4 regions of the Streptococcus sp. 1453 genome follow, and region 2 is predicted to be linked to each of the others. Evidence: predicted binding sites of a transcription regulator. Region 2 holds the regulator's gene; each other region holds the start of a gene.
The links. Region 2 encodes CtsR, which represses protease genes until heat stress. Its sites were predicted from a motif close to TTGGTCAAAAAAGGTCAAANA; they were not measured.
Positions count from the first base shown of each region.

Region 1: a site for CtsR is predicted at 4,616-4,636, ahead of HW098_RS01825 (ATP-dependent Clp protease ATP-binding subunit). Genes of this name have one in related genera too.
Region 3: a site for CtsR is predicted at 2,060-2,080, ahead of HW098_RS04515 (ATP-dependent Clp protease ATP-binding subunit). Genes of this name have one in related genera too.
Region 4: a site for CtsR is predicted at 3,476-3,496, ahead of clpP (ATP-dependent Clp protease proteolytic subunit ClpP). Genes of this name have one in related genera too.

Region 1 covers NZ_VMLZ01000002.1:188,973-194,746, forward strand. Annotated here, with positions in the region: gene ezrA (septation ring formation regulator EzrA) at 1-1,047, shown strand, start outside; gene HW098_RS01815 (DUF1827 family protein) at 1,230-1,529, opposite strand; gene HW098_RS01820 (NUDIX hydrolase) at 1,741-2,193, opposite strand; gene HW098_RS01825 (ATP-dependent Clp protease ATP-binding subunit) at 2,323-4,581, opposite strand; gene HW098_RS01830 (DUF1797 family protein) at 4,807-5,037, opposite strand; gene HW098_RS01835 (amino acid ABC transporter permease) at 5,227-5,774, shown strand, end outside.
Region 2 covers NZ_VMLZ01000004.1:65,726-71,499, forward strand. Annotated here, with positions in the region: gene HW098_RS03370 (SH3 domain-containing protein) at 1-927, shown strand, start outside; TPP riboswitch at 1,010-1,112, shown strand; gene HW098_RS03375 (thiamine-binding protein) at 1,181-1,471, shown strand; gene HW098_RS03380 (ABC transporter permease) at 1,434-2,192, shown strand; gene HW098_RS03385 (ABC transporter substrate-binding protein) at 2,230-3,237, shown strand; gene HW098_RS03390 (ABC transporter ATP-binding protein) at 3,237-3,962, shown strand; gene HW098_RS03395 (CtsR family transcriptional regulator) at 4,085-4,543, shown strand; gene HW098_RS03400 (ATP-dependent Clp protease ATP-binding subunit) at 4,545-5,774, shown strand, end outside.
Region 3 covers NZ_VMLZ01000005.1:211,180-216,953, reverse strand. Annotated here, with positions in the region: gene pbp2X (penicillin-binding protein PBP2X) at 1-1,031, shown strand, start outside; gene mraY (phospho-N-acetylmuramoyl-pentapeptide-transferase) at 1,033-2,013, shown strand; gene HW098_RS04515 (ATP-dependent Clp protease ATP-binding subunit) at 2,353-4,458, shown strand; gene HW098_RS04510 (S-ribosylhomocysteine lyase) at 4,624-5,106, opposite strand; gene HW098_RS04505 (DUF1846 domain-containing protein) at 5,201-5,774, opposite strand, start outside.
Region 4 covers NZ_VMLZ01000002.1:128,498-134,271, reverse strand. Annotated here, with positions in the region: gene HW098_RS01525 (branched-chain amino acid ABC transporter permease) at 1-134, opposite strand, end outside; gene HW098_RS01520 (branched-chain amino acid ABC transporter permease) at 138-1,007, opposite strand; gene HW098_RS01515 (ABC transporter substrate-binding protein) at 1,230-2,390, opposite strand; gene HW098_RS01510 (YlbG family protein) at 2,475-2,741, opposite strand; gene clpP (ATP-dependent Clp protease proteolytic subunit ClpP) at 2,820-3,410, opposite strand; gene upp (uracil phosphoribosyltransferase) at 3,583-4,212, opposite strand; gene HW098_RS01495 (cytidine/deoxycytidylate deaminase family protein) at 4,301-4,768, opposite strand; gene HW098_RS01490 (TetR/AcrR family transcriptional regulator) at 4,787-5,344, opposite strand; gene HW098_RS01485 (DegV family protein) at 5,469-5,774, shown strand, end outside.

The sequences.
Region 1 (5,774 bases), on a different contig from region 2:
TTATCTAAAGAGCTACCAGATCAACTAGAAGATTTAGAAGATGGTTATCGTAAACTAATTGATGCTAATTATCATTTTGTTGAAACGGATATTGAAGCACGTTTCCACTTGCTTTATGAAGCATTCAAGAAAAACCAAGAGAATATTCGTCAGTTGGAATTGGATAATGCCGAATATGAGAATGGACAGGCACAAGAGGAAATCAATGCCTTGTATGATATTTTTACTCGAGAAATTGCTGCTCAGAAAGTAGTGGAAAATCTACTTGCAACTCTTCCAACTTACCTTCAACATATGAAAGAGAATAATACTTTATTGGGAGAAGATATTGCACGTTTGAGCAAGACCTATTTACTTCCTGAGACAGCTGCAAGCCATGTTCGTCGTATTCAGACAGAATTAGAGAGTTTTGAGGCAGCTATTGTTGAGGTAACTTCAAATCAAGAAGAACCAACCCAAGCTTATTCAATTCTTGAAGAAAATCTTGAATCTTTACAGGAAAATCTTAAAGATATTGAAGATGAGCAAATTTCAGTTAGTGAGCGCCTGACACAAATTGAGAAAGATGATATCAATGCACGTCAAAAGGCCAATGTTTATGTCAATCGTCTCCATACTATCAAGCGATACATGGAAAAACGCAATCTGCCAGGTATTCCACAAACTTTCTTGAAGTTATTCTTTACGGCAAGCAATAATACCGAGGATTTAATGGTTGAGTTAGAACAGAAAATGATTAACATTGAATCTGTTACCCGAGTTCTTGAAATTGCAACGAATGATATGGAAGCTTTAGAAACGGAAACTTATAATATTGTACAATATGCAACCTTAACAGAGCAACTCTTGCAATATTCTAACCGCTATCGCTCATTTGATGAACGCATTCAAGAAGCATTTAACGAAGCTTTAGATATTTTTGAAAAAGAATTTGATTATCACGCTTCATTTGACAAGATTTCTCAAGCATTGGAAGTGGCAGAGCCTGGTGTAACCAATCGCTTTGTTACCTCATATGAGAAAACACGTGAAACGATTCGTTTTTAATAAAAAAAGATTTGATTGTGTGAGGAGCAGAATCAAATCTTTTTCTATAGTAGTATCGTGAGCAAAAGATTTCAAAATGATAAAAACGCATAATAGCAGGTGTAGAAACTCTTGCTACTATGCGTTTTATTATGGAAAGACTTATTGGACTTTCGCTCAAGTCGAGTTTTTACTCAATTTCCTTACTTGATTGGGATTGAAATTCCAATTAATTTTTCTGAGTAGAGTGTCTTGATATTGGCTTCATCAATAGAGTCCTTATCAATTTTACGTTTCAAGAAAAATTCTTGAATGGTTTCGATTTCAGGCTCACGAATAGCACGGTGTTTGTTTGAGATGAGGATTTCATAGTGAAGCGGAGCTTGGGTAAAAATAACATCTGTATTCCCTGCTGAGTAAACCTCAACAAGGGTTGCATCGGTACTTTCTAGCTGGCTTTTTACAAGTTGCGAGTGTGAGTTTGTTGTATTGATAAGCTTCATAATATTTCCTCCGATTTTCTAATTCTATTATAGCACTTTTTGAATAAAGTCGCTTGATTTATACTCAATGAAAATCAAAGAGCAAACTAGGAAGCTAGCCGCAGGTTGCTCAAAACAGTGTTTTGAGGTTGTGGATAGAACTGACAGAGTCAGTATCATATACCTACGGTAAGGCGACGCTGACGTGGTTTGAAGAGATTTTCGAAGAGTATTAGTCAATCTTATGCTGTTTTTTCCAAGATTGGATGGCCCATTTATGGCTACCACGTTTGAGGTTCTCAATAGCCTCGTCAATAGGGAACCAGGCAATATGATTAAAGTCTTCTAGTGGATTTTGAACTTCCTTGAAAGAAGTCGCTTCATAGAGGTAGGCAGGATTGTAGTAGTAGGTATCACGGTGACGAGAGTAGAAATATTCGTCAGCTTGTCCATAATAGGTACCAATTTCAGCAGTGAATCCAAGTTCTTCAATCAATTCACGTTTTAGGGCTTCCTGATGATTTTCCCCTGCTTCAATTTCGCCACCTGGTAAGAACCAAGCACCATTAGGAGCTTGAACTAAAACTATTTGTTTTTGTTCAGCGTCAGGAATAACTGCATATACACCGTAACGTGAAACATAGTCTGTATTCGCTTTTTTTTCTCCGAAAGTTGGGTTTGCCATTGCATTTTCCTCATTATCTAGTATCGTTATTATTATCATAATGGACAAAGGCCAAGCTGTCAAGAAATTACAGTTATTTTAGTAAAAAGAAGCAGAAAATTTTCATTTTCTACTCCTTTTCTATAGGATTTATACTTCTTTTTCAGAAGTTTTAACTTCAGCTTTTTTGGCAGACTTAATTTGAATCTTACCCTTGCTGGTCATAACTGCCTTGAGGTCTTTTTCGCTTGGATTTTCAAGGTAGTAGTCAGTGATTGCGTCCTCAATATAGTCTTGAATAGTACGACGAAGTGGGCGCGCCCCCATTTTTGGATCATAACCGAGGTCAACCAATTTTTCCTTGACCTTGTCAGTTACATCCAAATGAATGTTGTTGCTAGAAAGGCGCTTGTTAACGTCTGCTAGCATAAGCTCGACAATCTGAAGGAGGTTATCTTTGCTGAGAGACTTAAATTCGATAATACCATCAAAACGGTTCATAAACTCTGGGCTAAAGAAGTTACCGAGTTCACCGAGAACAGAGTTGGTACGTCCTTCGCGAGCAGCCCCAAAACCAACGCTGGCTTCAGCCTTACCTGTCCCTGCATTTGAAGTCATGATAATAATGGCATCCTTGAAGCTGACGGTACGTCCTTGCCCATCTGTCAAACGACCATCGTCCAAGACCTGGAGGAACATGTGCATGACATCTGGATGGGCTTTTTCTACTTCATCCAAGAGAATAAGAGAATATGGATTGCGGCGAACTTTTTCAGTTAATTGTCCAGCCTCATCATAGCCAACATAACCTGGAGGAGCGCCGACCAACTTAGCCACACTATGTTTTTCCATGTATTCACTCATATCAAAGCGAATCATACTGTCAGCAGAACCAAAGAGTTCGATAGCTAGTTGTTTGGAAAGTTCTGTCTTACCGACACCAGTTGGTCCGACGAAGAGGAAGCTTCCGATTGGGCGGTTAGGTGTACCGAGACCGACACGATTACGGCGAATAGCCTTGGCAATCTTATCGACAGCATCATCTTGTCCAATAACATGAGACTTGAGATCTTCGGCTAGATGGATGAGTTGAGATTGTTCTTTCTCTTTCAAATCACCAACAGGGATATTGGTTTTCTGCTCAATAATGTGCTCAATAGTTTTCTCGCTGATGATAGGAGTATCTTGGTCTGTGACCTTTTTCTTTTGCATTTCTTTATACTTGGCAATCTGGTCGCGGAAATAAGCCGCTTTCTCAAAATCTTCCTCTCGTGTAGCTTGAGACTTGAGATTTTCAGCCTCAATCAAGCGTTGATCAATCACTTTAGGATCGACAAAATTCAAGGTCAAGTTCATCTTAGAACCAGCTTCATCTAGGAGGTCAATGGCCTTGTCAGGTAAGAAGCGATCTTGAATGTAGCGATTGGAAAGAGTTGCAGCTGCTTCAATTGCAGCATCGGTATATTGAACGTGGTGGTAGTCTTCGTATTTCTTTTGAATCCCTTTGAGAATAGTGATTGTTTCGTCCACTGTTGGTTCATCGACTTTAACAGGCTGCATACGACGCTCTAAGGCAGCATCCTTTTCAATGATACGGTATTCATTGAGGGTAGTAGCACCGACCAGTTGCAGTTCTCCACGAGCAAGGGCTGGCTTGAGGATATTTCCTGCGTCCATATTACCATCACTCGCAGAACCTGCACCAACAATTTCATGGATTTCATCGATAAAGAGGATAATATCCTCACGTTTGCGAATTTCTTCCATGAGTTTTTGCATGCGTTCTTCAAATTGTCCACGAATACCCGTTCCTTGAACTAAGCTAACCACATCCAGACGGATGACTTGTTTACCTTGGAGTTTATGTGGAACATCGCCATCAACGATTTTCTGAGCTAGGCCTTCGACAACAGCAGTTTTTCCGACACCTGGTTCGCCAATAAGAACAGGATTATTCTTGGTTCTACGATTGAGAATCTCGATGACACGGATAATCTCATCGTCGCGCCCGATAACGGGGTCAATGTCTCCACGACGGGCAATCTCAGTTACGTTGATACCAAATTCTTCCAGCAGCCCTTTTTCTTGGCTTGGTGGTGGAGTTTGAGCGGATCCATGATTTTGGGAACCATAACCGCCGTTTCCACCGTAACCTCCACCTGATTGGGTTGGGGGAATAGGAGGAGTATTGCTAGAAGGTCTGAAATTGTTTAGGTCATTGAAAAAATCACCAAAGGGATCGAAGTCACGATTGTTCAGATCCGTCATGCCTTTAAAGAGACTGTTATTAGGATCAGTCTTGATAATCTTGTAGCAGTTTTGACAGAGGTCAATTTGTTTTTGTTTTCCATTGAGATTGGTGTAAAGATGAATTGTTGAGTCGTTGATTTTACAGTTTTGACAAAACATACATCTACCTCATTTCTTTAGCTTGACCTGTTTAAAGGTCAAAAATAGTCAAATTTCTATACTTTCATTATAACAGGATTGGGGTGTAAAGCAAGTAAAAAGATTGTAGCTTTGAGAAGTTATTACAATGAAGATCTTTGTGAATTTGGACTATAAAAAAATCCTATTTGTGAGACAAAAAGGATTTTGGTTAGACATGCAGGGACAATCCCAGCTTGTTTTGTATTAGTAAAGGAGTTCGTAAATCTCCATTGCAATCAAGTCAATGCTATCAAACGTATACGTTTCGCGAGCTTCTACGTCACGAAGGGTAAAGATTGAGCCGTTTTCTTCGTCGTGGCTGTACGCAACTTCTGCAACAACAACTCCTTCGCGTTCAAAATTACGTTTTAAATTTCCGCCATCGTTTGCCATTGCTTCAAGGCGGTTGATGATTCTAACCAAATGTGATTCCATTTTGATTCTCCTTCATTTCTTATCGTTACTATTTTACCATAAAGGAGGCCAACTTGACTAGAAAAAACTAAGATTTCTCGCTAATTCTGCTAGTTTAAAGATTTTTAAATAAATTGGATAAAAGATTTGAATTTTAATTCAATACATGTTATAATCATACAGTACTCTATTTTAGAAAGCAGTGTGACTATGAATTTTTCTTTTTTACCTAAGTATTTACCTTATTTTAACTATGGGGCTGTTGTGACGGTTCTTATTTCTATCTGTGTTGTCTTTTTGGGAACTATTTTGGGTGTTGTCTTGGCTTTTGGGCAACGTTCAAAGTTTAAACCGCTTGTTTGGCTGGCCAACTTGTACGTTTGGATTTTCCGTGGGACACCTATGATGGTTCAGATTATGATTGCCTTTGCTCTTATGCATATCAATGCCCCGACTATTCAGGTTGGGATTTTGGGTGTTGATTTGTCTCGTCTGATTCCAGGGATTTTGATTATTTCTATGAACAGTGGTGCTTATGTTTCTGAGACTGTCCGTGCCGGAATCAATGCAGTTCCAAAAGGTCAGCTAGAGGCGGCTTATTCGCTAGGGATTCGTCCTAAAAATGCGATGCGCTATGTGATTTTGCCACAAGCTATCAAAAATATTTTGCCAGCATTGGGGAACGAATTTATCACTATTATCAAGGATAGTTCCCTCTTATCAGCTATCGGTGTCATGGAGTTGTGGAACGGAGCTAC
Region 2 (5,774 bases):
CCTGGGGAGAAGGTTCATTATGATCAAATTCTCGAAAAAGATGGATACAAGTGGTTGAGTTATAAAGCTTATAACGGAAGCTATCGTTATGTTCAATTGGAGGCTGTGAATAAAAATCCTCTAGGTAATTCTGTTCTTTCTTCAACAGGCGGAACTCATTATTTTAAGAGCAAGTCTGCTATCAAAAATCAGCCACTAGCTAGCACAACTGCGATTGATTACTATTATCCTGGGGAGAAGGTTCATTATGATCAAATTCTCGAAAAAGATGGATACAAGTGGTTGAGTTATACGGCTTATAACGGAAGCTATCGTTATGTTCAATTGGAGGCTGTGAATAAAAATCCTCTAGGTAATTCTGTTCTTTCTTCAACAGGCGGAACTCATTATTTTAAGAGCAAGTCTGCTATCAAAAATCAGCCACTAGCTAGCGCAACTGTGATTGATTACTATTATCCTGGGGAGAATGTTCATTATGATCAAATTCTCGAAAAAGATGGCTACAAGTGGTTGAGTTATACAGCTTATAACGGAAGTCGTCGCTATATCCAGCTAGAGGGAGTGACTTCTTCACAGAATTATCAGAACCAATCAGGGAATAGCTCTAATTATAGCTCAAATAATGGATCGACTGTTGGTTGGAAAAAAATAAATGGTAGTTGGTATCATTTCAAATCAAATGGTTCTAAATCAACGGGATGGTTGAAGGATGGTACCAGCTGGTATTATTTGAAATCATCTGGTGAAATGCAGACAGGATGGTTAAAGGAAAATGGCTCGTGGTATTATCTGGATAGTCCAGGGGCAATGAAAACAGGCTGGTATCAAGTTTCTGGTAAGTGGTATTATTCTTACTCTTCAGGCGTCTTAGCTGTCAATACGACGGTGGATGGCTACAGAGTAAACAGTGATGGAGAACGAGTATAGAAAATTGGAGTAGGAAATTTTTCCTGCTCTTTTCTGTAAGCAGTTTCCTTGACATTTTTCTTATTTTGCGCTATCATATATCTATATAATATATGGGAGTCTGTGTACAGTCTGAGAGGAAGTGTTAAACTTCGACCGCACCTGATCTGGGTAATGCCAGCGTAGGGAACGATACTTAGTCTATTCTTGACCTTTTCCATATATGGTAAAGGTTTTTCTTTTTGTCAAAGGAAAACGAGAAGAGGAGGTTTTTATGAAAGCAAGCATTGCCTTGCAAGTTTTACCCCTAGCACAGGGGATTGATCGGATAGCTGTTATCGATCAGGTCATTGTTTATCTGCAAGCTCAAGAAGTGACCATGGTGGTGACACCATTTGAAACGGTCTTGGAAGGGGAGTTTGATGAGCTCATGCGCATTCTCAAAGAAGCGCTGGAAGTGGCAGGGCAGGAGGCAGATAATGTCTTTGCCAATGTCAAAATAAATGTAGGAGAGATTTTAAGTATTGATGAGAAACTTGAAAAGTATACTGAGACGACACATTAGTCTATTGGGCTTTCTCGGAGTTTTGTCAATCTGGCAGTTAGCAGGTTTGCTTAAACTTCTCCCCAAGTTTATCCTGCCGACACCTCTTGAAATCCTCCAGTCTTTTGTGCGTGATAGAGAATTTCTCTGGCACCATAGCTGGGCGACCTTGAGAGTGGCTTTGCTAGGTCTAATTTTGGGAGTTTTGATTGCCTGTCTTATGGCTGTGCTCATGGATAGTTTGACTTGGCTCAATGACTTGATTTACCCTATGATGGTGGTTGTTCAGACCATTCCGACCATTGCCATAGCTCCTATCTTGGTCTTGTGGCTAGGTTATGGGATTCTGCCCAAGATTGTCTTGATTATTTTGACGACAACTTTTCCTATCATCGTCAGTATTTTGGACGGTTTTAGGCATTGTGACAAGGATATGCTGACCTTGTTTAGTTTGATGCGGGCCAAGCCTTGGCAAATCCTGTGGCATTTTAAAATCCCAGTCAGTCTGCCTTACTTTTATGCAGGTCTGAGGGTCAGTGTTTCCTACGCCTTTATCACAACAGTGGTATCTGAGTGGTTGGGAGGCTTTGAGGGTCTTGGTGTTTATATGATTCAGTCCAAGAAACTGTTTCAGTATGATACCATGTTCGCGATTATTATTCTGGTATCGATTATCAGTCTTCTGGGTATGAAGCTGGTCGATGTCAGTGAAAAATATGTTATTAAATGGAAACGTTCGTAGAATAAGAATATTTCTGAAAAAGAAAAGAGGAAAGAAAATGAAAAAAACATGGAAAGTGTTTTTAACTGTTTTAACAGCTCTTGTAGCTGTTGTGCTTGTGGCCTGTGGTCAAGGAACTGCTTCTAAGGATAATAAGGAAGCAGAACTTAAGAAAATCGACTTTATCCTAGACTGGACACCAAATACCAACCACACAGGGCTTTATGTGGCCAAGGAAAAAGGTTATTTCAAAGAAGCTGGAGTGGATGTTGATTTGAAATTGCCACCAGAAGAAAGTTCTTCTGACTTGGTTATTAACGGTAAGGCACCATTTGCAGTCTATTTCCAAGACTATATGGCTAAAAAATTGGAAAAAGGCGCAGGAATCACTGCCGTTGCAGCTATTGTTGAACACAATACATCAGGAATCATCTCTCGTAAATCTGACAATGTAGCTAGTCCAAAAGACTTGGTTGGTAAGAAATACGGAACTTGGAATGATCCAACTGAACTTGCTATGTTGAAAACCTTGGTAGAATCACAAGGTGGGGACTTTGAGAAGGTAGAAAAGGTTCCAAATAACGACTCAAACTCAATCACACCAATTGCTAATGGAGTATTTGACACTGCTTGGATCTACTATGGATGGGATGGTATCCTTGCTAAATCTCAAGGTGTAGAGGCTAACTTCATGTACTTGAAAGACTATGTCAAGGAGTTTGACTACTATTCACCAGTTATCATCGCAAACAACGACTATTTAAAAGACAACAAAGAAGAAGCTCGTAAAGTCATCCAAGCTATCAAAAAAGGCTACCAATATGCTATGGAACATCCAGAAGAAGCTGCGGATATCCTCATTAAGAATGCACCTGAACTCAAGGAAAAACGTGACTTTGTCATCGAATCTCAAAAATACTTGTCAAAAGAATACGCAAGCGACAAGGAAAAATGGGGTCAATTTGATGCAGCTCGCTGGAACGCCTTCTACAAATGGGATAAAGAAAATGGTATCCTTAAAGAAGACTTGACAGACAAAGGCTTCACCAACGAATTTGTGAAATAATGACAGAAATAAGACTAGAACACGTCAGTTATGCCTATGGTCAGGAGAGGATTTTAGAGGATATCAATCTGAAAGTGATTTCAGGTGAAGTGGTTTCTATCCTAGGCCCAAGTGGTGTTGGTAAGACCACCCTCTTTAATCTAATCGCTGGGATTTTAGAAGTTCAGTCAGGGAGGATTGTCCTTGATGGTGAAGAAAATCCCAAGGGGCGCGTGAGTTATATGTTGCAAAAGGATCTGCTCTTGGAACACAAGACGGTGCTTGGTAATATCATTTTGCCCCTCTTGATTCAAAAGGTGGATAAGGCAGAAGCTATTGCTCGCGCAGATGAAATTCTTGCGACCTTCCAGTTGACAGCTGTACGAGACAAGTATCCCCATGAACTTAGCGGAGGGATGCGTCAGCGTGTGGCCTTGCTTCGAACTTACCTTTTCGGGCACAAGCTCTTTCTCTTAGATGAGGCCTTTAGCGCCTTGGATGAGATGACCAAGATGGAACTCCACGCTTGGTACCTTGAGATTCACAAACAGTTGCAGCTGACAACATTGATTATTACTCATAGTATAGAGGAGGCCCTTAATCTCAGCGACCGCATCTATATCTTGAAAAATCGCCCTGGGCAGATTGTTTCAGAAATTGATCTAGATTGGTCTGAAGATGAGGACAAGGAAGTCCAAAAGATTACCTACAAACGTCAAATCTTAGCAGAATTAGGCTTAGAATAAGTAGAAAAATAGGGAGTTGGTGAAGATTATCCTTTACTAGCGCCCTTTTTCTTTTAAAAATGAGAAAATTTCGGTATAATAGTCAAAGATAGTCAAGGTTTAAAGAGAGAGGTGGGTTTGTAATGAGATTTAAAAATACATCGGATCATATTGAGGCCTACATCAAGGCGATTTTAGATCAATCTGGTATTGTGGAGTTGCAACGGAGTCAGTTGGCAGATACTTTTCAGGTTGTTCCTAGTCAGATTAACTACGTGATCAAGACACGCTTTACGGAAAGTAGAGGCTACTTGGTTGAAAGTAAGCGTGGTGGCGGAGGCTACATCCGTATAGGACGGATTGAGTTTTCTAGTCATCATGAAATGCTCAGGGAGCTACTTTACTCAATTGGTGAGCGGGTCAGTCAAGAAATTTATGAAGATATTCTACAGCTTTTGGTTGAGCAGGAATTGATGATCAAGCAGGAGATGAATTTGCTGTTGGCAGTAGCTTTGGATCGCGTTCTAGGAGAAGAGGCTCCAGTTGTTCGAGCTAATATGCTACGACAGGTCATACAAGAGGTAGATAGAAAAGGGAAGTAAGATGAACTATTCAAAAGCATTGAATGAATGTATCGAAAGTGCCTACATGGTGGCTGGCCATTTTGGAGCTCGTTATCTAGAGTCTTGGCACTTGTTGATTGCCATGTCCAATCACAGTTATAGTGTGGCAGGGGCGACTTTAAATGATTATCCATATGAGATGGACCGTTTAGAAGAGGTGGCCTTGGAACTGACTGAAACGGACTATAGCCAGGATGAAACCTTTACGGAATTGCCGTTCTCCCATCGTTTGCAGGTTCTTTTTGATGAAGCAGAGTATGTAGCGTCAGTGGTCCATGCTAAGGTGTTAGGGACAGAGCATGTTCTCTATGCGATTTTGCATGATGGTAATGCCTTGGCGACTCGTATCTTGGAGAGGGCTGGTTTTTCTTATGAAGACAAGAAAGATCAGGTTAAGATTGCTGCCCTACGTCGAAATCTAGAAGAACGTGCAGGTTGGACTCGTGAAGACCTCAAGGCTTTACGCCAACGCCATCGTACAGTAGCTGATAAGCAAAATTCTATGGCTAATATGATGGGCATGCCACAGACTCCGAGTGGTGGTCTCGAGGATTATACGCATGATTTGACAGAGCAAGCGCGTTCTGGCAAGTTGGAGCCAGTCATAGGTCGGGATAAGGAAATCTCACGTATGATTCAAATCTTGAGCCGTAAGACCAAGAACAATCCTGTCTTGGTTGGGGATGCTGGTGTCGGGAAAACAGCTCTGGCGCTTGGTCTTGCCCAGCGTATTGCTAGTGGTGATGTACCTGCGGAAATGGCTAAGATGCGCGTGTTAGAGCTTGATTTGATGAATGTCGTTGCAGGGACACGCTTCCGTGGTGACTTTGAAGAACGCATGAACAATATCATTAAGGATATTGAAGAAGATGGCCAAGTCATCCTCTTTATCGATGAACTTCATACCATCATGGGTTCTGGGAGCGGGATTGATTCGACTCTGGATGCGGCCAATATCTTGAAGCCAGCCTTGGCGCGTGGAACTTTGAGAACGGTTGGTGCCACCACTCAAGAAGAATATCAAAAACATATCGAAAAAGATGCTGCCCTTTCTCGTCGTTTCGCTAAAGTAAAGATTGAAGAGCCAAGTGTTGTAGACAGCATGACCATTTTGCAAGGCTTGAAGGCGACTTATGAAAAACATCACCGGGTGCAAATCACAGATGAGGCGGTTGAAACAGCCGTCAAGATGGCTCATCGATACTTGACC
Region 3 (5,774 bases), on a different contig from region 2:
GAGATGCTACTTGGTTGGATTATCTAAAACGCTTTAAATTTGGGGTTCCAACTCGCTTTGGCTTGACAGATGAATACGCTGGTCAACTTCCAGCTGATAATATTGTTAGTATTGCTCAAAGCTCATTTGGGCAAGGAATTTCAGTGACACAAACACAAATGCTTCGTGCCTTTACAGCTATTGCTAATGATGGAGTTATGCTGGAGCCAAAATTTATAAGTGCTATTTATGATACTAACAATCAGTCTGTACGTAAGTCACAAAAAGAAATAGTAGGAAATCCTGTTTCCAAAGAGGCAGCAAGCACAACTCGAAATCACATGATCTTAGTTGGGACGGACCCTCTATATGGAACTATGTATAATCACTACACAGGAAAGCCAATTATAACAGTTCCTGGACAAAATGTAGCAGTTAAATCCGGTACGGCTCAAATCGCTGATGAGAAAAATGGAGGATACTTGGTTGGTTCTACCAATTATATTTTCTCAGCTGTGACTATGAATCCTGCTGAAAATCCTGATTTTATCTTGTATGTAACGGTTCAACAGCCTGAGCATTATTCAGGTATCCAGTTGGGAGAATTTGCCACCCCAATCTTGGAGCGGGCTTCAGCTATGAAAGAATCTCTCAATCTTCAATCTCCAGCCAAAAATTTAGATAAAGTTACGACAGAATCTTCTTATGCAATGCCTAGCATCAAGGATATTTCACCTGGTGAGTTGGCGGAAGCCTTACGCCGAAATATTGTGCAACCAATCGTTGTAGGTACTGGAACAAAGATTAAAGAGACTTCTGTAGAAGAAGGGACCAATCTTGCACCAAACCAACAAGTTCTCCTTTTATCGGATAAGGTAGAGGAAATTCCAGACATGTATGGCTGGAAAAAGGAGACTGCTGAGACTTTTGCTAAATGGTTGGATATTGAGCTAGAATTTGAAGGTTCAGGTTCCGTCGTTCAGAAGCAAGATGTTCGGACTAATACAGCTATCAAAAACATTAAAAAAATTAAATTAACTTTAGGAGACTAATATGTTTATTTCTATCAGTGCTGGAATTGTGACATTTTTACTAACTTTAGTAGGAATTCCAGCCTTTATCCAATTTTATAGAAAGGCGCAAATTACAGGCCAGCAGATGCATGAGGATGTCAAACAGCACCAGGCAAAAGCTGGGACTCCTACAATGGGGGGGCTTGTTTTCCTCATTGCTGCAGTTGTGGTGAGTTTCCTCGTCGCTCTTTTTTCAAAACAATTGACCAATAATGTTGGTATGGTTTTGTTTATTTTGGTCTTGTATGGTTTGGTTGGTTTTTTAGATGACTTCCTCAAGGTCTTCCGTAAAATCAATGAGGGGCTGAATCCTAAGCAAAAATTGGCTCTTCAGCTCCTAGGTGGGGTCGTTTTCTACCTTTTCTATGAGCGCGGTGGCGATATGCTTTCAGTCTTTGGTTACCAAGTGCATCTAGGGATTTTCTATATTCTTTTCGCCCTTTTCTGGCTAGTTGGTTTTTCAAACGCAGTCAACTTGACTGACGGCATTGACGGTCTGGCTAGTATTTCAGTCGTGATTAGTTTGTCTGCCTATGGAGTTATTGCCTATGTGCAAGGTCAGATGGATATTCTTCTAGTGATTCTTGCCATGATTGGTGGTTTGCTTGGTTTCTTTGTCTTTAACCATAAGCCTGCTAAGGTCTTTATGGGGGATGTGGGAAGTTTAGCTCTCGGTGGAATGCTGGCAGCGATTTCTATGGCCCTCCACCAAGAATGGACTCTCTTGATTATCGGAATTGTTTATGTTTTTGAAACAACTTCAGTCATGATGCAAGTCAGTTATTTCAAAATGACTGGTGGCAAACGTATTTTCCGCATGACGCCTGTGCATCACCATTTTGAGCTTGGAGGATTGTCTGGTAAAGGAAATCCATGGAGCGAGTGGAAGGTTGACTTCTTCTTTTGGGGAGTGGGACTTCTAGCAAGTCTCTTGACCCTAGCAATTTTGTATTTGATGTAAGAATGGCACCCTGATGTTTCAGGGTGTTTTTGCTTTTTAAAAAATATTGGTCAATTAAAGTCAAATCCCTTGACCTTTTCTGACTAATGTAGTATATTATGAACGTAAGGTAAATGAAAGCCTTACTAGAACGCTTATTTAAAGTAAAAAAGAAAGAGGTGGGGTCTATGTTTAATCTAGAAATCTTCAGAAGTAAAGATAGTCTACTCCTGCTTGAAAAAGAAAAACCAGAAATAGTACGTAGAGTAGCGATTTGGCTAGTCTAAATTTTTTAAAACAAAGGTCAAAGATAGTCAATATCAGTAATCATAACTAAGTAAACAAAATGAGGTAAAGAATATGAACAACAACTTTAATAATTTTAACAACATGGATGATTTGTTTAACCAATTGATGGGTGGTATGCGAGGATACAGTTCTGAAAACCGTCGCTACTTGATTAATGGACGAGAAGTGACACCTGAGGAATTTGCTCACTATCGTGCAACTGGCCAATTGCCAGGAAATGCAGAAGTTGATGGACAAATGCCACAACATACGTCAGGTATGAAACAAGACGGTGTCCTTGCTAAACTAGGTCGAAACTTGACAGCAGAAGCTCGCGAGGGCAAGCTGGATCCTGTTATCGGACGAAACAAGGAAATTCAAGAAACATCTGAAATCCTCTCACGCCGTACTAAGAACAATCCTGTTTTGGTCGGAGATGCAGGCGTTGGTAAGACAGCTGTTGTCGAAGGTCTTGCTCAAGCAATTGTGAACGGTGATGTTCCAGCTGCCATTAAGAATAAGGAAATTATTTCCATTGATATCTCAGGCCTTGAGGCTGGGACTCAATACCGTGGTAGCTTTGAAGAAAACGTTCAAAACTTAGTCAATGAAGTAAAAGAAGCGGGAAATATCATTCTCTTCTTTGATGAAATTCACCAAATCCTCGGTGCTGGATCTACTGGAGGTGACAGTGGTTCTAAGGGGCTTGCGGATATTCTCAAGCCAGCTCTCTCTCGTGGAGAATTGACAGTGATTGGGGCAACGACTCAGGATGAATACCGTAACACCATCTTGAAGAATGCTGCTCTTGCTCGTCGTTTCAACGAAGTCAAGGTCAATGCTCCTTCAGCAGAGGATACTTTTAAAATTCTTCAAGGAATTCGTGACCTCTATCAACAACATCACAATGTCATATTGCCAGACGAAGTTTTGAAAGCAGCGGTGGATTATTCTGTTCAGTATATTCCTCAACGTAGCTTGCCAGATAAGGCTATCGACCTTGTCGATGTAACGGCAGCTCACTTGGCGGCTCAACATCCAGTAACAGATGTGCATGCTGTTGAACGAGAAATCGAAGTGGAAAAAGACAAGCAAGAAAAAGCAGTTGAGGCAGAAGATTTTGAAGCAGCTTTAAACTATAAAACACGCATTGCAGAATTGGAAAAGAAAATCGAAAATCACACAGAAGATATGAAAGTGACTGCAAGTGTCAACGATGTGGCTGAATCTGTAGAGCGAATGACGGGTATCCCAGTGTCACAAATGGGAGCGTCAGATATCGAACGTTTGAAAGATATGGCTCATCGCTTGCAAGACAAGGTAATCGGTCAAGATAAGGCAGTAGAAGCAGTAGCTCGTGCCATCCGTCGTAACCGTGCTGGTTTTGATGAAGGCAATCGCCCAATCGGAAGCTTCCTCTTTGTAGGTCCAACTGGGGTTGGTAAGACTGAGCTTGCTAAGCAATTGGCACTGGATATGTTTGGAACTAAGGATGCGATCATCCGTTTGGATATGTCTGAATACAGTGACCGCACAGCCGTTTCTAAGCTAATTGGTACAACAGCAGGTTATGTGGGCTATGATGACAATAGCAATACATTGACAGAACGTGTTCGTCGCAATCCATACTCTATCATTCTCTTGGATGAAATTGAAAAGGCTGATCCCCAAGTGATTACCCTTCTCCTCCAAGTCCTAGATGATGGTCGTTTGACAGATGGTCAAGGAAATACAGTAAACTTCAAGAACACTGTCATTATTGCGACCTCAAATGCTGGTTTTGGCTATGAAGCCAACTTGACAGAAGATGCGGACAAACCAGAATTGATGGACCGTTTGAAACCATTCTTCCGTCCAGAATTCCTCAACCGCTTTAATGCAGTTATCGAGTTCTCGCACTTGACTAAGGAAGACCTTTCTAAGATTGTGGATTTGATGTTGGTTGAAGTCAACCAAACCTTGGCTAAGAAAGACATTGATTTGGTAGTCAGTCAAGCAGCTAAGGACTATATCACAGAAGAAGGTTATGACGAAGTCATGGGTGTTCGTCCTCTTCGTCGCGTGGTTGAACAAGAAATTCGGGATAAGGTGACAGACTTCCACTTGGATCATTTAGATGCTAAACATCTGGAAGCAGATATGGAAGATGGTGTTTTGGTCATTCGTGAAAAAGCCTAATACTCTTCGAAAATCAAATTCAAACCACGTCAGTTTCGCCTTGCCGTACTCAAGTACTGTCTGTGGCTAGCTTCCTAGTTTGCTTTTTGATTTTCATTGAGTATAAGCCAAGATTTTGAGAATAAAAAGAAGGAGCCAGCTGAAAAAAACTGGTTCCTTTTGTGTTTAAATCACATGACGTTCAAAGGCATCATCTGAAATTCCTTGTTCCAAGATGAGTTTTGCCCATTCTTTAGCAGAAAAGAGGCTGTGATCCTTGTAGTTACCGCAAGATTCGATGGTTGTTCCAGGGACGTCTTCCCAAGTAGTAGTCTCAGCGATTTCTTTGAGCGAATCCTTGATAACAGCCGCGATTTCAGCACTGGTGTGGCGCCCCCACATAATCATGTGGAAGCCTGTGCGGCAACCAAATGGTGAACAGTCAATCATACCGTCAATGCGGGTACGGATGAGCTTGGCCAAGAGGTGCTCGATAGTGTGAAGTCCAGCAGTAGGGATAGAGTCTTCGTTTGGTTGCACTAAACGAATATCGTAATTGGAGATGATGTCTCCCTTTGGCCCTGTTTCTTCCCCAATCAAGCGAACATAGGGTGCTTTAACAATGGTGTGGTCAAGTTCAAAACTTTCAACAATAACTTCTTTTGACATGGTAAATCCTTTCAGTTTTCTTCTTTCATTATAACATAAAGCCGGCTCCTGAGACAGAGAGAAAACCTCTCCGAGGGTGGAGAGGTTGAAATCGTTACTTACGATACAAGCGGTCGTATTGGTAGTAAGGGTCAAAGGTTACATTGATACCCAATTTGCGAAGGACATTCTTGTCTTCATCTGTCAAGATGATAGTTGAGTGGGCTTCGCTTCCTTTGAGGTTGCCAAGCTCTTCCATAGCACGAGCGGCATCAGGATTTTCTGTAGCTGTGATAGCAAGGGCAATCAAAATTTCATTTGAATGTAGGCGTGGATTGCGGCTACCTAGATGATCGATTTTAAGACCTTGGATTGGCTTGACAACTTCTGGTTCGATTAGTTTCACTTCTTTAGCAATATCAGCTGATTTCTTGATAGCGTTGATAAGAGCAGCGGCTGTAGGGCCAAAGAGTTCTGAGTTTTTACCAGTCACGATTTCGCCAGTTGGCAATTCAAGGGCTAGGGCTGGTCCGCCAGTTTCTTCTGCTTTTTGACGCGCAACAACAGCAACCTTACGGTCAGCTGGTGTGATGCCAAGGTCGTTCATGAGCAGTTGGATTTTTTTAACGGCCGTTTCACCGACTTTTTCAGCCTTGAAATCAAGCACTGTTTGATAGTAACGGCGAATG
Region 4 (5,774 bases), on a different contig from region 2:
TTAATTCCAATTTGTTGTAAAATCTGTACATAGAATAGATTGAGTACTCCGACTGAAACCAGTACACTAATCAATCCATAGCCAGCTAACAAAAGGAGTAACCATAGAATATTAACTTTTAAATTTTCCTTCATCGTTTACACCTTCTCTTTCACATTTTTACCAAGGATACCAGCTGGGCGGACAATCAAGATCAACAACAAGATTCCATAAACAATGGCATCACGGAAGTCTGACATTCCAAAGGCTGTCGCAAAGGTTTCCAATAGACCAATCACAAAGCCACCAAGAGCCGCACCAGGAATAATTCCGATACCACCAAGTACTGCAGCAACGAAAGACTTAAGACCTGGAGTAACCCCCATCAAAGGCTCAAGAGAGTTATAATAGAGGGCAATCAGAACACCAGCCGCACCCGCAAGAGCTGAACCCAAAGCGAAGGTAAAGCTGATCGTACGGTTTACATTGATCCCCATCAATTGTGCCGCATCGCTATCTACAGATACAGCACGCATGGCTTTCCCCATCTTCGTTTTTTGGACAATGACCTGTAACAAAATCATCAAAATCAAGGAAATGGCCAAGATCATTAACTGCACGTTTGTTAGGCTAACTGGTCCCAAATCATAGCGAACTGTTTGAATCGCTTGAGGAAAGGCACGAGTATTGGCACCAACCAGATAGACCATGCCATACTCCAATAGGAAAGAAACCCCAATAGCTGTAATCAAAACAGCAATACGAGTAGAGTGACGCAAAGGTCGGTAAGCAAGGAACTCAATCACGACACCAAGAATAGCTGTCGCTAGCATGGCTACAATAAGCGCTACAAAGAAATTCATTTGGAAAGAATTGATCAAGAAATAACCGATAAAGGCTCCCATCATATAAATATCACCATGGGCGAAGTTGATGAGCTTGATAATTCCGTAAACCATGGTATATCCTAGTGCTAACAGGGCATAAACACTACCTAGAATCAAACCATTTACTAGTTGTTGGAGCATAAGATTCACTCTTTCTATTTATAATTTCGAGGGTTTTCCCTCAATTTTTGATAGGTTCTTATACTCAATAAAAATCAAAGAGCAAACTAGGAAATTAGCCACAGGCTGTACTTGAGTACGGCAAGGCGACGTTGACGCAGTTTGAATTTGATTTTCGAAGAGTATTAAACATCGAAACAGGGAGTGAGTCAAAGGCTCATTCCCTATTTCAACATTTTTCGATTATGGTTTTACAACTTCTGCTGCTTCAACCTTACCATTGTTCATGGTCATCATGTAAGCAGTTTTGACTGTGTTGTGGTCTGCATCAAAGCTTGTTTGACCAGTTACACCTTCAAAATCTTTTGTTTTAGCAAGGTTATCCTTGATTTCACCAGAATTTTTAGCACCTTTTGCTGCATTTGCTACAAGGTGAACTGAGTCATAAGCCAAGGCTGCAAATGTTGAAGGCTCTTCATTGTACTTAGCACGGTAAGCATCAAGGAAGGCTTTTGCTTTAGCTGAAACTTCTACAGTAGTTGAGAAGCCTGAGATAAAGTAGATGTTTGATGCTTTTTCAGCAGTTGCTTGTTGTACAAACTCTTCACCGTTGAATCCATCACCACCAACGATTGGTTTGTCAATTCCCATACCACGCGCTTGGTTTACAATTTTACCAGCTTCAGTGTAGTAACCAGGGACGATGATAGCATCAAAATCTTTCCCTTTCATTTTTGTAAGGGCTGCTTGGAAGTCTGTGTCACCTGCTACGAAAGTTTCATCTGCAACGATCTCACCCTTGTAAGCTTCACGGAAGGCTTTGGCAATACCTTTAGCATAGTCACTGGCATTGTCAGTGTAAAGAACAACTTTCTTAGCATTTAATTTTTCAGAAACATAGTTTGAGATAATTTTTCCTTGGAAGCTATCTTGGAAAGTTCCGATAAAGAGGTAATCTTGACCTTTAGTCAATCCATCTTGAGTCGCACTTGGTGAGATCAATGGAACACCTGCTTTTGTAGCGTTCGCTACCGCAGCTGCAGTTGCACCAGATGTCGCAGGTCCTACGATTGCTGATACTTTAGATTGAGTTACAAGGTTAGTTGTTACTGAAGCAGCCTCTGCTGTTTCAGACTTGTTATCTTTATCGACTACTTCGATTTGTTTTCCATCGATACCACCTGCTGCATTGATTTCATCAACAGCCAATTGGGCACCTTTTTGTTCAGATGTTCCGTAGGCTGCTACGGCACCAGTTTCCTCGAAGTTAAATCCGATTTTGATTGTCTTTTCCTCTACTGAGTTACCAGCAGTGTTGACTGCTCCAGACTTCACTTCTCCACAGGCTGCAAGAAGTGCTACACTTGCAAGCGCCACAAACGATAGGGCAAATTTTTTCTTCATCTTTTTTTGTCTCCTTATTTCTTAAATAGTCTGTTAAGAATATACCGAATTATCAGAAAATTGTCAACACTTTTCTTTAATTTTTTATCTGATAACGTTTTCTTCTCGGTAAAGATTGCCCACAAAGGGTGTTTCCAGCTCTTGGATATGACAAACTCTGACTTTTTTTATAAATTTTTCCTTACTCAAGCGCCCGACCAATTGCTCCACTTCTTGAGTTGGAACATAGAGTTGTAAGTAACGATGTTTCTTGGAATGATAGGTAATATCTCCATAATCCTGCAGTTTTTTGGCATCACGATTATAGTAAAGATAGATAATCAAGCCAGATCGATTGACTTTTTCAAACATGATAAATCCTCTTTCTAAGAAATCTCTCCCTATTATACCAAAAAAAGCAAACCCAGTCGAGTTTGCCTTCTTTCATCATTAGTTCAATGAATTGTTGGCCATGATTTCATCAATAAAGCCATATTCGAGTGTTTCTTGGGCACTCATCCAGTTATCGCGTTCTGCATCTGCATGGACTTTTTCGATTGACTGACCTGAATTTTCAGCCAAGATTTTTTCCAAGGTGTTACGAGTTTTAAGCAAGTGTTCTGCAGCGATCGCCATATCAGTTTGTTGGGTACCACCACCTGTACCACCCATTGGTTGGTGAATCATGTATTCAGCATTTGGAAGCATGAAACGTTTGCCTTTTGCTCCACTTGATGCGATGACTGTTCCCATAGATGCAGCCATTCCCATAACGATAGTTTGGACATCTGACTTGATAAAGTTCATGGTATCAACGATTGCCAAACCAGCTGAAACGGAACCACCAGGTGTATTGACATAAAGGTAAATATCTTTTGTACTATCTTGGGCGTCCAAGAAAAGCAATTGGGCAATAACAGAGTTAGCCATATTGTCTTCAACTGGACCTGTTAGCATAATGATGCGGTCTTTGAGAAGACGTGAGTAAATATCGTAAGAACGTTCTCCACGACTTGTTTGTTCAATAACTACAGGAATCATTTATTTCTCCTTTTGAGTTTTATTTTTGTTGGTCAAATGACTAAAGATAAGACTATTATAATATCTTGGTCAAAAAAGGTCAAATTTTTGCTCTGTTTTCATTAGACAGAAACAAAAATTCAACCTCCTTTCGTGACTGGAAATCCTTTTCCAAGTCATTCTTCTTTTAATTTTATTTCGTACCGAACAAGCGGTCTCCAGCATCTCCAAGACCTGGAACGATATAACCGTGTTCGTTCAAGCGTTCATCCAAGGCTGCTGTAAAGATTTCTACATCTGGATGAGCTTCTTGAAGGGCTTTTACACCTTCTGGAGCAGATACAAGGCAGACAAATTTGATATTTGATGCGCCACGTTTTTTAAGCGAGTCAACAGCCAAGATTGCTGAACCACCTGTTGCCAACATTGGGTCTACTACAAAAATTTGACGTTGGTTAATGTCCTCAGGCAATTTCACCAAGTATTCAACTGGTTGAAGCGTTTCTTCATCACGGTACATACCGATATGACCAACTTTGGCAGCTGGAACCAAGCTCAAGAGACCATCAACCATCCCGATACCTGCACGCAAGATTGGAACGATGGCCAATTTCTTACCAGCCAATTGTTTTTGAACTGTTTTTGTGATTGGTGTTTCGATTTCCACATCTTCTAGTGGAAGATCACGAAGTACTTCATACCCCATCAACATTGCAATCTCATCTACTAGCTCACGAAAAGCTTTTGTAGAAGTATCTGTACGACGCAAGATTGACAATTTGTGTTGAATCAGTGGGTGATTAATAACTTCAATTTTTCCCATTTTTGGAGTTCCTTCTTTCAATTTATTCTTCTTATTATACCAAAAAACGGTTTAAAAATCTTTCTAAACCATTTATTTTTGATAATTTTTACATTAAATCTGCCTCTTTAAGAGCTGCTTGTACTGTCTCAAGTGGTAGATGGGTCAATTCTGTCCCTTTTTCTTGATAAAGGTATTGGGCATAGTCATCCATTCGGTACTGGTTGATATAAACTACGCGCTTGCAACCGACCTGCAACAATTGTTTCGTGCAATTCAGACAAGGAAAGTGTGTCACATAGGCTGTAAAGCCTTTAGGAACACCACGCTCAGCACCTTGGAGAATTGCATTAACTTCAGCGTGAAGGGTGCGAACACAGTGGCCTTCAATGACCAGACATTCGTGGTCAATACAATGCTCAGTCCCTGACACCGAACCATTGTAACCAGTGGAAATTACCTTATTATCCTTTACCAGAATCGCACCCACTTTGGCACGTTTACAAGTGGAACGATTGGCAATTAGTAGGGCTTGGGCTGCAAAATACTCATCCCAGGCTAGTCTTTTTTCAGTCATCTCTTTTCTCCTTTTTCTCTATTTTTTAAAAAATGGTAACCGTAAATCTGCAATCTTTTCAGCTGGTACCTTCATGCCATCCTTGATCCATTTTAGGAGGACAGAGACGATGGCTGAACTCCAAAAGGAATGAAGATAAGAGCTGACACCTTTTGATTTTCCATGGTATTTTTCTAGAAATTCCTGCATGGCTTGGACAAAGATTTTTTCCAGATGGTAATCCAAGGCCAGTTGAATTACTCTGGCTTCCTTTCTTGCTTCTCGGAAAAGGTGAACCCAGACCAGATAAAGGTCTGTCTTTAAATCATAATGGTGCAACTGTTCCATGATGTTGTGGACACTCCGTTTAAAGACACTCTCTAAAATTTCCTCTTTGGAATCATAATTACGGTAAAAGGCCGCACGCGAAACGCCTGCACGTTTGACCAATTCAGAAATACTAATCTTGGTCAAGTCCTTTTTTTCCAAGAGTTGTAAGAGGGCTGTTTCAATGGCTTCTCTAGTTAATAAATTGGATTCTTGGTTTGATTTTCTGAGATTTTCAAGAGACTTTTCAGAGATTCTACGTTCAGACATAACATTTTCTTTCTACTTGTCACAACAGACGGATGAGGCTTTTGTTTCAAGGGCTTTCATGATATAATTGTAAAAAAAGACAGAACCTTTGTCAATGTATAACTGACAAAGATGGAGAATTTCTATGACTTGGAAGATTATTGCTGACTCTGGTTGTGATTATCGTCAGCTGCCAACACCAGCTATTGACACGACCTTTGTAAGTGTTCCTTTAACCATTCAAGTAGCTGATCAGGTCTTTGTTGATGATGCCAGTCTTGATATTGACCAAATGATGGAAACCATGTATGCAACCGCAGAAGCTTCAAAATCGGCTTGTCCAAGTCCAGATGATTATTTGCGAGCATTTGAAGGTGCCAAAAACATTTTCCTAGTAACCATCACAGGTACTCTTTCTGGCAGTCACAATAGTGCTCAACTGGCCAAGAAT